DNA from 3 places in the Paenarthrobacter sp. TRD_SC_7 genome. Region 2 is predicted to be linked to each of the others. Evidence: riboswitches for the same ligand, from Rfam matches in the RefSeq annotation. Region 2 holds a riboswitch; each other region holds the start of a gene.
What was found. A riboswitch is a leader RNA that binds a small molecule or an ion and turns the genes downstream of it on or off. The one in region 2 is predicted to bind glycine.

Region 1 (5,770 bases), 1.3 Mb from region 2:
CTACCGGGTACCCAAGCGTCGGGCTGGGCTGACCAGAGGTGACTTCGCCAACCACGGCGCCGTCCTTGAGGACCGGGTAGTGGCCGCGTCCGGCGCGTCGACCCAGGCCCTTGAGGCCAACGAGCTTGCGTCCGCTGGTGGATCCGGCACCGTCAGCCTTGAGGGCAGCGAGTGCCTCTTTGCCAACGAAGTCACCTTCCTTGGACAGCGCCACCACGGGTCCGAGCCCTGCCGCGAAGGGGTTGCCCTCGCGGGACAGCTCGTTGCCGTAAAGCGGCATGCCGGCTTCGAGGCGAAGCGAGTCGCGGGATGCGAGACCAGCCGGGGTGAGCTCGCCTTCTTCAGCGACGTCCGCGATGGCCTGCCACAGGGCAGCAGCGGAGTCGTTGGACACAAAGATTTCGAAGCCGTCTTCGCCCGTGTACCCGGTACGTGCCAGCAGCAGGTCCTGAGTGCCGCCGTCGAACGTCAACGGGACTTCAACCGCCGCGTAGTACTTCAGCTCCGTGACCAGCGCGTGCTGTTCGGCGGGAACCAAGCGAAGGAGGATCGCCTCAGCGAGCGGACCCTGAACAGCGATCAGGGAAGTCGACGCGGAAGCGTCCTCAACAACAACATCAAACCCAGCGGCGCGCTCCAGAAGAGCCGCAGCAACCACAGCAGCGTTGCCGGCGTTCGGAACCACCAGGAACTTCTCCGAGCCACGACGATACGTGATGAGGTCGTCGATGATGCCGCCGTCTGCCTGGCAGATCAGCGAGTACTTGGCCTTGCCCTCGGCCATGGCGGAGATCTTTCCCACCAGGGCGTAGTCGAGGAACGCGGCAGCCTCGGGACCGGTGACCCAGACTTCGCCCATGTGGGAGAGGTCGAACAGGCCGGCGGACTTTCGGACGGCATGGTGCTCAGCCAACTCCGAGGAGTACTTGAGCGGCATCTGCCAGCCACCGAAGTCGGTGAAGGACGCGCCGAGCTTCTTGTGCTCTTCGTACAGAGCCGTGTAGTTCTCAGTCATGACCAGTCCTTAGTTTTCGAAGTCTTCGATCGGCGGGCAGGAGCAGACCAGGTTACGGTCTCCGGCTGCGCCGTCGATGCGGCCAACGGGCGGGAAGTACTTGTCCTGCTTGAGGTGGTGGACCGGGAAGGCGGCCTGCTCGCGCGGGTACGCACGGTCCCAGTCAGAACTTACGACGGCGGCAGCCGTGTGGGGTGCGCGGCGAAGCGGAGAATCCTGCACGGAGAAATCACCGTTGGCCACCTGGTCGATTTCCTTGCGGATGGTGATCATGGCTTCGATGAAACGGTCGATCTCCACGAGGTCTTCGGACTCGGTGGGTTCCACCATGAGCGTGCCCGCAACCGGGAAGGCCAGGGTGGGAGCGTGGAAGCCGAAGTCGATGAGGCGCTTGGCCACGTCTTCAGCAGTCACGCCGGTCTTGGCCGTGAGTTCACGCAGATCCAGGATGCACTCGTGCGCCACGAGTCCGCCTTCGCCGGTGTAGAGGACCGGGAAGTGCTCGTTGAGGCGGGATGCGATGTAGTTTGCAGCCAGCAGTGCAGACTTGGTGGCTTCGGTGAGGCCTTGGCCACCCATGAGCTTCACGTAGGCCCACGAGATCGGCAGGACTCCGGCGGAACCGAAACGCGACGCCGAAATCGGAACGTCGTTGCCTTCGCTCCAGGTTGCTGCATCGCCCGGCATGAACGGCGCAAGGTGTGCCTTTGCAGCAACGGGGCCCACGCCCGGGCCGCCGCCGCCGTGCGGGATGCAGAAGGTCTTGTGCAGGTTCAGGTGGGACACGTCGCCGCCGAACTTGCCCGGCTGGGCGAGCCCGACGAGGGCGTTGAGGTTGGCGCCGTCGATGTACACCTGGCCGCCGGCCTCGTGGATGGCGTCGCATACTTCGCGGACGTCGGCGTCGTACACGCCGTGCGTGGACGGGTAGGTGATCATGATCGCCGAGAGCGCGTCACGGTTGGCTTCGATCTTGTTCTTGAGGTCAACGTGGTCGATGGTGCCATCTGGAGCCGTGGCAACTACCACTACCTTCATGCCGGCCAGCACTGCCGAAGCTGCGTTGGTGCCGTGGGCAGAAGCCGGAATCAAGCAGACAGTGCGCTGCTCGTCCCCGCGGGACAGGTGGTAGCCGCGGATCGCCAGCAAGCCGGCGAGCTCGCCCTGGGAACCTGCATTCGGCTGGATGGAGACCTGATCGTAGCCGGTGATCTCGGTCAGCTGGGCTTCCAGGTCGGTGATGAGTTCACGCCAGCCCTCGGTCTGGGAATCCGGAGCGAACGGGTGGATGGAGGCGAACTCCGGCCAGGAAATGGCTTCCATCTCAGCCGTGGCGTTCAGCTTCATGGTGCAGGAACCCAGCGGAATCATGGTGCGGTCCAACGCGAGGTCGCGGTCCGAGAGCTTGCGGATGTAGCGCAGGAGCTGGGTTTCAGAGCGGTGCGTGTTGAACACCGGGTGCTGCATGAAGTCGCTCGTGCGTTCAACTGAGCCCTCAAGCGCAAAGCCGTCAGCGGACTCAAGGACCGAAGCGCCGAAGACCTCAAGGAGACGACCGACAATCTCATCAGTAGTGGTCTCATCGACGGAGATGCCAACCGTGTCAGCATCAATGCCGCGCAGGTTGATGCCCTTGGCCTCGGCAGCGGCGACGATCTCAGCGGCCTTGCCGGGGATGCGGACGGTGATGGTGTCGAAGAAGGAGCCGTGGAGGACCTCGACGCCGGCGCCCTTCAGTGACGCTGCAAGGGCGCGGGCGTGACCGTGGGCGGTTTCGGCAATCGCCTTCAAGCCCTCGGGGCCGTGGTAGACGGCGTACATCGAGGCCACGATGGCCAACAGTGCCTGCGCGGTACAGATGTTGGATGTGGCCTTCTCGCGGCGGATGTGCTGCTCACGTGTCTGCAGCGCCAAGCGGTAGGCGGGGACACCGGCGTCGTCCTTGGAAACGCCCACCAGACGGCCGGGCATGGAACGCTCCAGACCCTTCTGGACGGCCATGTAGGCAGCGTGCGGGCCGCCGAAGAACAGCGGAACGCCCAAGCGTTGTGCGGAACCAACGGCGATGTCGGCGCCCTGCTCACCTGGAGGGGTGATGAGGGTCAAGGAAAGAAGGTCGGCAGCGACGGTAACCAGCGCACCGCGCTCCTTGGCGTCGGCGATCACGGCAGAGTGGTCGAACACGCGGCCGGACACACCCGGCTGCTGGAGAACGACGCCGTTGATGGCACCTTCCGGGAGACCCAAGGAAAGGTCAGCGACCTCGACTTCGAAGCCGAGCGCCTCGGCACGGCCCTTGACGATGGCGATGGTCTGCGGGAGGCAGTCTGCGTCGAGGACGGTCTTGCCATCCTGGGCAGCCTTGTTCTTGTTGGCTCGGCGCATCATGAGGACGGCTTCGGCCACTGCGGTTGCTTCATCCAGGAGGGATGCGTTGGCGATTGGCAGGCCGACGAGGTCCTGGACCATGGTCTGGAAGTTCAGGAGTGCTTCGAGGCGCCCCTGCGAGATTTCCGGCTGGTACGGAGTGTAGGCCGTGTACCAGGCCGGGGACTCGAGGATGTTGCGGCGGATCACCGGCGGCGTCACGGTGTCGTAGTAGCCCTGGCCGATCATCTGGACGGCGGTCTTGTTCTTGGACGCGAGCCTGCGCAGCTCAGCCAGAACTTCAACTTCGCTCAGTGCGTTCTGCAGGGTAAGGGCAACATCCTGGCGGATGTCGTTCGGGACGGCGGTGTCGACCAACGAATCGACGGTGTCGTAGCCGACGGACTTGAGCATGGTCTCAATGTCGGCCTGGCGGCGGGCGCCGATATGCCGATCGACGAAGGTGGTGGAGGCAGAACTAACCGTCACGAAGGAACTCCATTACTTGGGCAGCGTTTGGGTACGCCACAGCGGCTGGGTTCCTCCCCGCTCTGTATTGGACCTGAGAGTTTCCGCGCGTTGCGTGAACAACCATCGCTTGCACCGTCGGTGAGCACAGCACTCTTTCACCCGAAGGTGGGCGGAGTGCCTGCTGCTTTCCAGAGTTGCCTAGCCGCGGCGGTGCGTGGGCCTGAGAGATTCCTGGGGAGGGTTTGCTCCTACGGCGCCTGCATCACTTGCTTGCAGGACTCTCCCGCCGCAGATCAAAGGCATGTTCAGTTGTGTATGGGTGCCGCGTTGGACACGCCACAAGGGTTAATTGTCCTATGTGCCGGGCGCTGCAGCAAATGGATGACTCGCTACTTCCGAAGCCGCTCGAGGACTCCCAGCAGGATTTCGACGTCGGCCTCCCGCCCGGCGTTGCCACCCTCCTGCCCACCTTCGAATATCGCGTTGAAATAGAGGCCATCACCCATGTAGCTCACGGCCTTGGCAACTTCCGGTCCGACGTCCTCTGCGAGCACGTCCAGCCACCGTTGCTGGATCGCGGCGAACCTGCGGCGGGTTTCCTCGTGGGCCACCTCGGCCAGTCTTGTGGCGGCGACGAACGCCCGGTCCATAGGGGTGTCCGCCCAGAGCGAGGACCGGATGAAGTAGGCGGCTGAACCATCCGGCGCCGCCTTCATCAGTTCGGTATCTTCCTGGGCGAGCAAGTCCAGGCGCTCCAGGAGGGCTGCGATCAGCGCTTCCTTATTGGGAAAGTGGTAGAGCAGCCCGCCCTTGGACACCCCTGCCCGCTTGGCAACGGCGTCGAGCGTGGCGGCACGCTCCCCCACCTCAATAAGGAGGGCTTCGAAGGCATCCAGGACGGCGTCCCGGGCAACTGGTTTTCGTGGCATGTGTCCATCATTCCCTAAAGGCTTGCAGGGTTGCATTTGAAACTATACCGTCTGGACGGTACAGTAAGTGACATGTTCTCGCCGTCCTCAACCCAAGCACCCCGTTCCGCTCATCCCGTTAAGGGCCAGGCAGCACCGTGGCGCGACTGGACGGCACTGGCACTCCTGATGTTCCCGGTGCTGCTGGTGGCCGTCGACAACACTGCGCTCACCTTTGCCCTGCCCGAAATCGCCCGTTCCCTGGATGTGGGCGGCGTGCAGCTCCTATGGATTGTTGACGCCTATCCGCTGGTCCTGGCTGCACTCCTTGTTTCCATGGGCAACCTGGGCGACAGGATCGGACGACGCCGGCTGCTGATGATCGGCAGCACGGGCTTCGCAGCGGTTTCGGCTGCTACAGCTTTCGCGCCTTCCGCTGAATGGCTCATCGCCGGCCGCGCAGGCCTTGGCGTCTTCGGCGCCATGCTGATGCCCTCCACGTTGTCCCTGATCCGGAACATCTTCACCGATCCCAACCGGCGCCGGCTTGCGATCGCAGTCTGGGCCGCAGGTTTCTCCGGTGGCGCCGCCCTCGGCCCGATCTTCGGTGGGTGGCTTGTGGAGCACTTCTGGTGGGGTGCCGTTTTCCTGGTTGCAGCCTTCCTGCTCCTGCCACTCCTTGCTTTCGGCCGGCTCCTGATTCCCGAGTCCAAGGACGCCAACCCGGGCCGGGTCGATCTGCCCAGCATTGTGTTGTCCGTGGTCACCATGGCGCCGTTCGTTTACGGCATCAAAGAATTCGCGGTCCACGGTTTCGGAGCGTCGGCTGCAGCTTTCATGGGCTTCGGCGTGGTGATGGGAATTCTCTTCGTCCGTCGTCAGCAGCGGATTGAGAACCCCATGCTGGATGTCGCCTTGTTCAAGAACAAGGTGTTCAGCACCGCAATCGTGGCGAACGTGCTGTCTCTGTTCTCCATGACGGGGTTCATCTACTTCTTTGCCCAGCACC
Region 2 (5,770 bases):
CCGGCGCGGCAACGACATTCTGGACCAAGGGCTGGTGGACGCTGTGACGTCTGACGGAAATGCTCTATGGCTCACTCAACAAGGGCCCATTGAACGACGGATGGTGATGAAGGAACGAGGAACTGGGCTCTGGATCCGGCTCATGAACTGAGTTCTGACGGCGATCCTGCTGGACTGCCGGGTCTTTCGGACGGTCCTTGGTGGTCCTATGCTGAACCGTACGATTAGCCCTGCCCATGCCGAACCGCCACATTCAAGCGAGGTTGCGCCATGACCGTGAAACTCAACAAGAAGGCTTTCGACCACGCGAAGCATCTGATTCGCGACGGCAGGGTGGTCAAGGACACCCGCGACGACTGGAGCGAACACGCTCCGTCCACCAAGGAAGAGAATGCCTTTCTGGACAAGCACGGCCACGCCGAATACTCCAAGTGGTTCCTCGGTATAGACGACGAACACCCGGACGAGCAAAAGGGCCACTACAAATTCCCGATTGGTGACTTCAAGAAGATCCACCGCTGCGGAGTGATCTCCGCCGAGAGCAGGGCCGGCCAGTACGACTACGAAGATATTCGTGATGCCTTGGGGAAGCTTCTCGAAAAGATTGACGAGGACTGAACCTCCGTGGCCAAGCTCATCTACTCGGCCATCGTGTCCTTGGACGGCTACATCGCGGACACCGAGGGCAACTTTGACTGGGGCGTGCCGGACGAGGAAGTGCACCGGTTCATCAATGCTCGTGAGCGCTCTGTGCAGCAGTACCTGTATGGTCGGCGGCTCTACGACGTGATGAGCGCCTGGGACAGCTGGGACACCTCCTCCGAGCCAGCCCACATCGACGACTTTGCGCAGCTATGGCGAAGTGCGGAGAAGGTGGTGTACTCCCGCTCGCTTCAGGAGCCCACTACTGGAAAGACGCGGATCGAGAGGGAATTCAAGGCACGGGACGTTAGGGACCTAAAGGCCACGGCTGCCAGCGACATTGTCATTGGTGGGCCTGAACTCGCGGCGAATGCATTCCGGGAAGGGCTGATCGATGAATGCCAGCTCTACGTTGTGCCGGTGCTGGTGGGCGGCGGGAAGAAAGGCCTGCCGGACGGAGTCGGCACCCGGCTGGAACTCGCCCAAGAGCGCACCTTCGGCAATGGCACCATCTTCCTGAGGTATCGCGTGATGCACTGACAGGTCCTGCGCTCCTGCCCGGTTGCTGCCATGGCGCGTGTCACGACACCGGCGTTTCGCAGGGAGTTACGTTGATCTCGCACCACTAACCGGGAGGGAACGCTGCCTGTCCTCCGGACTGTGCGCCAAGATCTCCGCGAGCTCGGCCAGCCTGTGCGCGCGTGCCGATTCGGCGGGCGAAAATGGCTCACCAGGCCGGGAAAAGACCAGCGGACCGTGCCACGCGGTCGGAATTTTAAGGATGTCAGTGGAAGGCCCGACGCCGGTAGTCGCCTCGTGCGTGGGGCGTTCCGGATCGATCGGGACTACTTTTGCGGAGAGGAGCTCGGCGACGGCCATCGGAAGCTCCTTCGGGTTCCCGGCGATGCGGGTGGCGAGACTCAAGGCCTTGGTTTGGCCGTCGGCCATGGCTAAAGCCGTGGTGGGCCAAACGTGTGACTCATGCCCGCCGCCGTCGTGCAGTGCTTTCAGTAGTTCCTGCTCGGTGACGTCGCCAGGGGCGGAAAGAACGAACTCATCCATCACCCTTTCACTGAGCCCCGTGGCGGCGCCACCTGTCCGGATCATCGGGTGGACGTGAAGGCTAAGGATGTTGGTGTCCAGCTTGGCGAGGGACTGGGTGATCTTTTGTAGGGACCCAGGTTGGTCCAGCAGTACCGTTCTGGCTCGCCACAGGGCAGGAGCGAGGTGCAGCTTGCGCCGCTGGCGGAGGGCTGGCGCATGCAACCAGCGTCGGAGGACCTTGGCTGCTGATGATTCAGCCACCCAAATGACCAACACTGTGGCGGTCACGGCAAGCAGCAGGACCTTGGCTACGTAAGGCAAGTGAGTTTCCACCACCGCTGCATGGACCAGCAACTCGATGGGAAGCATGACCGCGATGTTCGCGAGTGTGAGCCGGGCTTTGGGCGGTTCGGGCAGCTGTCCGCAGACATCACAGAGGAGATCTGCGGTGACGGGAGTGCTCGGGTTGGGCTTCATGGTTTCATGCTGCCCTGCCCCTGTTTCGAGCCGGTTGCCTGCGCGTCACGTTCTGGGGACAGGCCGGTGAACGTGCAAGAACCCGGCGCCCTCGCGGGGAGGATGCCGGGTTCGTCTAAGCAACGGGGAAGGAGCGCCCGCGGGGAGGACGCTCTTAGCGCGTGCGGTCGGCCCTAGCGCGTGCGGTTGGAATCGAAGTCCGCGTCCAGCTCGGAAGTGTTGCCTGCGGTGCGGGCTGCCGCCGCGTCCTTGAGGAGATCACGGATTTCGGCCAGCAGGGCCGTATCTGCCGGAAGCGGCTCTTCCTCGGGCTCCTCGGTGGAGAGCCGGTCCTTGACCAGGGAATTGATCTTGTTCATGGGTGCCACGAAGATGAAGTAAACCACGGCAGCGGTGATTACGAAGGTCACGAGCGCCGTCAGCACAGCGCCGATATTGATGAACGTGGCGGGGTTGTCCTGCCAGATCCTGAAGCCCAGGCCATCGGCGTTCACTCCGCCTGCGGCAGCGATGAGCGGGTTAATGATGTTGGTGGTGAAAGCAGCAACCAGGGCCGTGAAGGCACTGCCGATGACGACGGCAATGGCCAACTCGATCACGTTGCCGCGAAGTATGAAGTCCTTGAAACCCTTAAGCATGGATGGTCCTCCGATTGGGTGCGGGTGTCTGCCTCAGCAGAGATCAAACTACCACTCCGAAGTTTCAAGCTGGTGTTTCGGGGGCGAGGGGTTATGCCTGGGCTTGCTTGCACGAAGCCAAGACAACCCGCTATGGTGTGAAGCGTGTCACTGACGGTGATGCAACGCTTTTGATCTGCGGCGGGAGAGTCCTGCCGGTACATCCAGTCAGGCGCCGTAGGAGCAAATCCTCCCCAGGAATCTCTCAGGCCCATGTACCGCCGCGGTTAGGCAACTCTGGAAAGCAGTCCGGGTAACCGGACTCACCGACGGTGCAAGCAGGCAACCATTCCTGCGGAATCTCTCAGGTCCAATACAGAGCGGGGAGGAACCCCACATCATCGTGGCGCTCAGTGGGCGCCTGAATCATGGAGTTCCTCTTGACTGTTCAATCAACCCCCACCGCCTTCGCGGACCGGCACATCGGCGCCCGCCGCCAAGCCGACGTTGACACTATGCTCAAGGCCATCGGCTACGACTCGGTCGACGGCTTGGTAGACGTCGCGGTTCCCGATTCCATCCGCCAGGAAACTGCCTTGAAGCTGCAGGACGCCCTTACCGAGGTGCAGGTCCTCGCCGAGCTCCGCAAGCTCGCGTCCAAGAACAAGACTGCCGTGCAGATGATCGGCCAGGGCTACTACGACACCGTCACGCCCCCGGTCATCCGCCGCAACATTCTGGAAGCTCCGGCCTGGTACACGGCCTACACGCCGTACCAGCCGGAAATTTCCCAGGGCCGCCTTGAAGCACTGCTCAACTTCCAGACCATGGTGCAGGACCTCACGGGACTTCCCGTTGCCAATGCCTCGCTGCTGGATGAAGCCACCGCCGTTGCCGAGGCTGTGCTCCTGATGCGCCGCGCCAACAAGAACAAGGCCGCCAAGGATGGCAAGACTGTCCTGGACGCGGATCTCCTTCCTCAGACCATCGCCATCGTGAAGGGCCGCGCTGAGGCGCTGGGCTTCGAGGTTCAGATCGCGGACCTTTCGGCTGGCCTTCCCGACGGCGACATCAACGGCATCGTGCTCCAGCAGCCGGGCGTGTCCGGCCGCGTGTTCGACCACTCCGGCGTGATCGCTGAGGCCAAGGAACGCGGTGCGCTGGTTACCGTTGCCGCGGACCTTCTGGCGCTCACCCTCATCACGCCCCCGGGCGAACAAGGTGCGGACATCGCCGTCGGAACCGCGCAGCGCTTCGGCGTTCCGCTGTTCTTCGGCGGCCCGCACGCTGCTTATATGGCCGTCCGCGAAGGTATGGAGCGCACGCTTCCGGGCCGCATCGTGGGCGTTTCCAAGGACAACGCCGGTGTGCCTGCGTACCGCTTGGCGTTGCAGACACGTGAGCAGCACATCCGCCGTGAGAAGGCCACGTCCAACATCTGCACAGCCCAGGCTTTGCTCGCCATCGTCGCCTCGATGTACGCGGTTTATCACGGTCCTGAAGGCCTGAAGTCGATAGCCGAGACTGTCCACGGCCATGCCCGCACGCTCGCTACCGCGCTGCAGAAGGCCGGTCGCGAACTCGTGTCCGAATCCTTCTTCGACACCCTCACCGTGCGCGTCCCCGGCAAGGCCGACAAGGTCATCGCCGCCGCCGAAGCCCGCGGCATCAACCTGCGCCTCATCGACGCGGACACCGTTGGCGTCTCCGTTGATGAAACCACGACGCCGGAGGTCCTCGCCTCGGTGGCCGTCGCCTTTGGCGCGGGTCCGGTAGGGGACGCGGCAGGGTTCGAACTGCCCGCCAACGTGGCCCGGACGAGCGACTTCCTGCAGCACCCGGTGTTCAACACGCACCGTTCCGAGACACAGCTGTTGCGCTATATCCGCAAGCTGTCCGACCGGGACCTGGCACTGGACCGCACCATGATTCCGCTGGGTTCCTGCACCATGAAGCTGAACGCCACGGCTGAGATGGAAGCGATTTCCTGGCCGGAGTTCGCCTCCATCCACCCGTTCGCTCCTGATCACCAGACAGCCGGCTGGCGCGAACTGATTGAAGACCTGGAAGCCGACCTCACCGAGATCACCGGCTACGATCAGGTCTCCATCCAGCCGAATGCAGGTTCCCAGGGCGAGCTTGCCGGGCTCCTGGCGATCCGCGGCTACCACCTGTCCCGCGGGGACGAGCAGCGCACTGTCTGCTTGATTCCGGCTTCTGCCCACGGCACCAACGCAGCTTCGGCAGTGCTGGCCGGCATGAAGGTTGTTGTGGTGGCTACGGCTGCTGACGGCACCATCGACCACGCGGACCTGACTGCCAAGATCGAAGCCAACAAGGACGTCCTGTCCTGCATCATGATCACCTACCCGTCCACGCACGGCGTCTACGACGCCGACGTCCGCGAGGTCTGCGACGCGATCCACGCAGCCGGCGGCCAGGTGTACGTTGATGGCGCCAACTTGAATGCGCTGGTTGGTCTGGCCCAGCCGGGCAAGTTCGGCGGCGACGTGTCCCACCTGAACCTGCACAAGACTTTCTGCATCCCTCACGGCGGCGGTGGACCGGGCGTCGGTCCTGTAGCTGCGAAAGCCCACCTTGCACCGTTCATGCCCGGCGACGCGAACAGCACTGTTTCTTCGGAGGACGGCGCCTCTACGGGCGTTGCAATCTCGGCTTCGCGTTATGGCTCTGCCGGTGTCCTGCCGATTTCCTGGGCGTATGTGAAGCTCATGGGCGGCCAGGGCCTGACCGAGGCCACGAAGTCCGCGCTGCTGGCAGCCAACTATGTTGCCTCCCGCCTGGATGAGCACTTCCCCATCCTGTACACGGGCGAGGGCGGACTCGTGGCGCACGAATGCATCCTGGACCTCCGTGAGCTGACCACTCGCACGGGTGTCACGGCCGAGGATGTAGCGAAACGCCTCATCGACTTCGGCTTCCACGCCCCCACCCTCGCGTTCCCGGTTGCGGGCACTTTGATGGTGGAG
Region 3 (5,770 bases), 1.1 Mb from region 2:
CGCCCGCACCGCCCGCTGACGTTGATTGGCAGGCTGTGCCGGACAACGAGCCCGTGCTGGTCCGCGGAATGGGTTTGAACTTCTTCGATGTGATGGGCCAGTTGACGGAGGGCCGCGGCGGCAAGTTTGTTGAGGCTGGTTCGCCCGGCGCGGGTATCCTCGAGTACCGGGCATCGGGCAGGGAGCCCAAGATCATTGCTGCGTCCCGAAGGGGCACACCGTATCGCGCCAAGGCGGGGCTGGCTGGCTACTACCCCAGCAGCATCACCATGCGCTACCTGACAGAAGACGCCGTGGACCGGTTTCGTGCAGCCGGTATCCAACCTGGCTTCGATCATGACCTCTGGCCGCTGCTCCACCGCGATGCACTCTGGGCCTATTACTCGACGCTGGCTCGGTCCCAGCCCGCCGCGATTAAAGACCCCCCGCAGTTCCTCGCCGACCTTGAGGATGCGCTCCAACCGCATGCGCACACCACTGCGAACTGGGAAATCGAGGTGGGAAACGTCGTCGAAAAACACGTCGTCACCTCCCGCCGGCTGAATCTGAGGGGGCTCGCGGCGCCGCTCGCCGGCCGGACATTCGCTTCCCGGAGCGTGCTGGACGCCGCTATCACGGCCTACCTGGATGATGATGCGCGACGATCAGCGCTAGGTGAGGCCGACCCGGTCAAGATGGCCATCGGCGCACTCCACACTGGCCGGGCAATCCTCAAATCCGTAGTAGCGGACGGCGGAATTACCGATGAATCCTGGTTGGCAGGGCTGCGCGGCTGGTTCGAGTCGTTTGTCGAAGGACTGGCCAGCGGAGCGCCGGCGTTGCGCTCGGAGCAGTTGGCCGCTTTGGCGCGTGCCGGCGTCGTGAGTTTTGTGGGACCGGACCCGAAGTTCAGCGTGGACCGGGGTGCCAAGGTGTTCCGTGCCGTTTCGCCGTGGGTACACGACGCTCCGGTGGAAGCACGGACGCTTGTGGAGGCGATGTCGCCGGCCAACAGAGTGGGCATCAACCTCTCGCCTTTGCTGGAACAACTCATGGCCGACGGACTGGTGCGCACCAAGATCATGATGGGTGTTGAGGGGACGCCCATGCAGACCACCGGCCTTGACGTGGAACCGCACCCCTACAGGCCCCTGGCGGCCAACGGGTCCATCACCAAGAACTTGTACGTCCTGGGTCTTCAGTTATCAGCGTCGCAGTGGGGGACGGCCATCGCCGCTGAGGCCCGTCCGCGCACCGGACCGTCGTACGCGAGCGGCCAGCGGACGCTCCGCGATGCCGATGAGATAGCGCGTAGCATTCTGGGCCGTTGAAGACATGAGGTTGCAGCGCCACGCCCCCTTCGTTAGTGTGTGAGCTGCATCACCGCTTGGTGTTGCGCGCTTTTGATCTGCGGCGGGAGAGCCCTGCCGGTACATCCCGTCAGGCGCCGTAGGAGCAAACCCTCCCCAGGAATCTCTCAGGCCCATGTACCGCCGCGGCGAGGCAACTCTGGAAAGCAGTCCGGATACCGGGCTCACCGAAGGTGCAAGCCTTCCTGCCCGGCAGGAAGGCGGAAACTCTCAGGTCCACGTACAGAGCGGGGAGGAACCCGAATCAATGTGGCACTCCGTGCCGCCTGAACGATGGAGTTCCTTTGACGATTCAGCGCCCACCTTCCACTGGTCCCGATTCACCCCACCTCGAGCGACAGCTCAGCAACCGCCACATCCAGCTCATCGCCATCGGCGGAGCCATTGGCACTGGCCTCTTCATGGGCTCCGGCAAGACTATTTCTGCCGCCGGACCGTCCGTCATCTTCGTGTACATGATCATTGGCTTCATGCTGTTCTTCGTCATGCGTGCCATGGGCGAACTGCTGCTCAGCAACCTCAACTACAAGTCATTCAGCGACTTCGCCGCCGACCTTCTGGGACCGTGGGCGGGTTTCTTCACCGGCTGGACGTACTGGTTCTGCTGGGTCATCACCGGGATCGCGGACGTGATCGCGATCGCCGGGTACTCCCAGGAACTCTGGCCGTCCTTGCCCCTCTGGGTGCCGGGACTGATCACCATCGCCATCCTCCTTCTACTGAACCTCGCCACCGTGAAAGCCTTTGGCGAGACCGAGTTCTGGTTCGCCCTCATCAAGATCGTCGCCATCGCGGCGCTCATCATTGTTGGCCTGTTCATGATTTTCAGCGGTTTCCAGTCCGACGCCGGACCGGCCACCTTCACCAATCTCTGGAGCCACGGCGGCTTCTTCCCGAATGAGTTCATGGGCTTTGTAGCCGGCTTCCAGATCGCCGTCTTTGCGTTCGTGGGCATCGAACTCGTGGGCACTACAGCTGCCGAGGCCAAGGACCCCGAGAAGAACCTGCCCAAGGCCATCAACTCGATCCCCATCCGCGTTCTGCTCTTCTACGTAGGCGCCCTCATCATCCTCATGTCGGTCACCCCCTGGACCCAGTTCGCTGCTGGACACAGCCCCTTCATTGCCATGTTCTCGCTGGCCGGCCTCGGCGCAGCGGCCACCATCGTCAACCTCGTGGTGCTGACCTCCGCGATGTCATCGGCAAACTCGGGTATCTACTCCACGTCCCGCATGGTGTTCGGCCTCGCCCAGGAGGGCGACGCTCCCAAGGTGTTCGGCGCTCTCTCCGGACGCAAAGTACCCCGCAACGCCCTGTTCCTTTCCTGCGTTCTTCTGCTGTCCGGCGTCGTCCTCATGTACGCCGGTTCGGACATCGGCAAGGCGTTCGACATGGTCACCACGGTGTCCGCTGTCTGCTTCGTCTTCGTATGGTCCATCATCCTGGCCAGCTACCTGGCTTTCCGGAAGCGTCGCCCGCACCTGCACGAATCTTCGGCGTTCAAGATGCCCGGTGGCGTGGTGATGGTGTGGGTAGTGTTCGCGTTCTTTGCCTTCGTGCTCTGGGCTCTGACCACCCAACCGGATACGCTCGCCGCCCTGTTGGCCACGCCGGTGTGGTTCATCATCCTGGGGGTCGCCTGGTTGATTCTCCGCCGCCGTCCCGCGCACTTGGCCCGTTACGAGGAGTTCAAGGCTGAGCTCCAGCGCGATGCGGACAGGACGCGGGAGCCGGAACCGGCAAACAAGTAACCGCACGGTCAACAAGCGCAGGCCCCTCACGAAGAAGTTCGTGAGGGGCCTGCTGTTGCTACTGGCCTGCTGGTCCTGTCTCAGGGGTGGTTAGCCCCTCAGGCACTTCTGATACTCCAGCCAGGCAAACGCATACCGAAGCCAGCCCACGATGTCATACCACTTGGATGGCTTGGTGGGTGCGGTGCACTGCGGCGGGTTGGTGCCGCTTTCCGCCACGTTCACCAGCGTCTTCACCACGGTTCCACTCTCGACGGCGGTGAGCACCAAGGTGCCGGCGCCTGCAGCCGCCGCAGCGGGAACCTTGAGGTTCACCGTGGCCTCGCCGGCCGTGACCGGAACAGAACCGAGCGCCAAAGCCGCGCCCTTGGCATCAACGAACACTGCATTCAGGGTTGCGTTGGCCGGGCTGCCGATCGAGGTGAGGTTCAGCTTGGACACGGCCAGGGAAACGGGCTCTCCGGTCTTGACCTCAGACGCCGTGGAGTTGACCACGGCCACAGAACGGCGTGCGAAGTCCGGCGACACCGGATTGTGCTCGCGCAGGTACTTGATCCACGCGTCGCGGTCCACCAGACCCGTGTCCTTCGTGTTGCTGCCCTCCTTGAAGACCCGGAAGTTGTCACCACCGGTGGCCAGGAAGCTGAAAGTCCCGACCCTGTACTCCTTGGCAGGATCGATCACAGCGCCGTTCACCCAGATGCCGGTGATGCGGTCGCCCGCGGGGCGGGCGGCATCGTAGGTGTAGTTGACGTTCTTGGACACGCCCAGCTGCTGGTAGGGGCGGCTGGGGATGGTGCCGTCAGCGTTGGTCTGCCACTGCTGCTCCAAAAGAGTCTTGAACTGTGCACCAGTAAGGGACGTGGTCCAAAGGTTGTTCACGAATGGCAGCACCGCGTTGGCCTCGGCATAGGTGATGGTCCCGTCAGGTGCATAGTACAGCTCGTTACGCAGGCCGCCGGGGTTCACGACGCCGATCTCCGCCGCGCCCAGTTCGGGCGCCTTGAGTGTATCCACGAGGGAGTCCGCCACCAGGTTGCCGAGTGTGGACTCATTTGCGCGATCGTCCCGCTTGGGGGCGCCGCCCGCCGGGTCCGGGGTGAAGGCCGTGGTGATATCAGCGGTCACTGCGCCCACCGGCTGGTTGCCGATCTCGGCTGCCTGGGCGAGGGCCTTGTCCACGATGGTCTTCACAGCCGCCACGCGAGGGTAGGCAGCCACGAGGCTTTCAGCGGTGTCAGTGGTCCGATCCACGATGGCGGCCTTGTAAGCAGTCACTGACTTGCTTGCGGTGTCCACTGTGAGGGTCACGCTGCCCACGTTCTCGCCGTAATTGCCGGTCTGCACAATGGGTCGGGTCTTGCCGGTCGGCTGGCCGTTGGCGTCCAGTACCGGGGCGTTCCAGGCGTATTCCTTGTGGGTGTGCCCCGTGAAGATCGCGGCGACGTCTGGAGTCGTTTCGTTGACGAGCTTGGCGAATGGTCCGCCAGCGGCGACTTCCTGCTCCAACGTGGCACCCTCAGGCGTTCCGGAAGCAGCGCCGTCGTGATTTTCCACGATGATGAGGTCGGCCAGGTTCTCGGCCTTGATCTTCGCCGCCACCCGGTTAATGGCATCCACAGGATCACCGAACTCCAGGTCCGCGATTCCGGCCGGAGTCACCAAGGAAGGAACTTCCTGCGTGACAGTGCCGATCACTGCCACTCGCATGCCGTTCATCTCCAGGATCTTGTACTCCGGCAGGACAGGAGTGGTGGTGCCCTTCTGGTAGACATTCGCACCGAGGTAGGCGAACTTCGCGTTGGTGCCGCCAGCTACGACGCGATCGCGCAGGTCCGCCCAACCGCCGTCGAATTCGTGGTTGCCCACCGCGGATGCCTGCAATTCAAGCGCATTCAAGACGTCGATGGTGGGCTGGTCCTTCGCTACCGAAGAAGCGAAGAGGGAAGCGCCGATGTTGTCACCGGCAGAAACGAAGGCCGTAGCGCCGGGGGCAGCTGCCGCGCGGAGCTTCTCGACCGTCCCGGCGAACAGGACTGTGTTGGAGTCGATCCGGCCGTGGAAGTCGTTGATACCCAGGAACTGCAGGTCAACGGTTGCCGGTTCGTCGGCAGTAAGGTTCAGGCCCACCACCACGGGGTCGTGGTCGCTGGCCCGGAACTCGTCCCCGGCATAGTAGTTGGTCACATTGTTGTTATACCTGCTGTACTCCAGCGCGACGGACTCAAAAGAGTTGATGTTCCAGATGTCGGTTCCGGTCACAACCTTGTTGGCGGCCGGGGAAGCGAGGATGTGGTCCAGGGAACCCACCATGCCACCGAACAGATATGAGTGCTTGCCGGTTCCAGCCTCCAGGTCCGTGTAACCGGCGCCTGTGAGGACATTGATGGGATCTTCCTTGGCGTAGGCGTTGAAGTCGCCGATCAGGAAGACCTTGTCCGTGCCCTTGGAGGCCTGGAGGTCCTTGGAGAAGGCAAGCAGTGATTCAGCCTGCTTGGTGCGGGCGATGTTCGAGGCGCCCTGGCCCTTGTCCGTATCGTCCGGCGTGGCTGCGGAGCCCTTGGACTTGAAGTGGTTCACGATCGCGATGAACTTCTTGTCATCGTCCCCGCCCACGGGCCTGAAGACCTGTGCCAGCGGCTTGCGGGCACTTGCGAAGGCCGCGGTGTC

Region 1: another riboswitch for glycine. It lies ahead of gcvP (aminomethyl-transferring glycine dehydrogenase); the one in region 2 lies ahead of gcvP (aminomethyl-transferring glycine dehydrogenase).
Region 3: another riboswitch for glycine. It lies ahead of cycA (D-serine/D-alanine/glycine transporter); the one in region 2 lies ahead of gcvP (aminomethyl-transferring glycine dehydrogenase).

What each region holds. Positions count from the first base shown of each region.
Region 1 covers NZ_CM149587.1:3,943,079-3,948,848, forward strand. Annotated here, with positions in the region: gene gcvT (glycine cleavage system aminomethyltransferase GcvT) at 1-1,015, opposite strand, end outside; gene gcvP (aminomethyl-transferring glycine dehydrogenase) at 1,025-3,871, opposite strand; glycine riboswitch at 4,052-4,149, opposite strand; gene AC0J5Z_RS18760 (TetR/AcrR family transcriptional regulator) at 4,243-4,782, opposite strand; gene AC0J5Z_RS18765 (MFS transporter) at 4,855-5,770, shown strand, end outside.
Region 2 covers NZ_CM149587.1:590,752-596,521, forward strand. Annotated here, with positions in the region: gene AC0J5Z_RS02950 (hypothetical protein) at 1-151, shown strand, start outside; gene AC0J5Z_RS02955 (hypothetical protein) at 271-618, shown strand; gene AC0J5Z_RS02960 (dihydrofolate reductase family protein) at 625-1,182, shown strand; gene AC0J5Z_RS02965 (amino acid-binding protein) at 1,249-2,163, opposite strand; gene mscL (large conductance mechanosensitive channel protein MscL) at 2,337-2,801, opposite strand; glycine riboswitch at 2,973-3,071, shown strand; gene gcvP (aminomethyl-transferring glycine dehydrogenase) at 3,221-5,770, shown strand, end outside.
Region 3 covers NZ_CM149587.1:4,157,438-4,163,207, reverse strand. Annotated here, with positions in the region: gene AC0J5Z_RS19770 (FAD/NAD(P)-binding protein) at 1-1,310, shown strand, start outside; glycine riboswitch at 1,384-1,482, shown strand; gene cycA (D-serine/D-alanine/glycine transporter) at 1,634-3,100, shown strand; gene AC0J5Z_RS19760 (ExeM/NucH family extracellular endonuclease) at 3,191-5,770, opposite strand, start outside.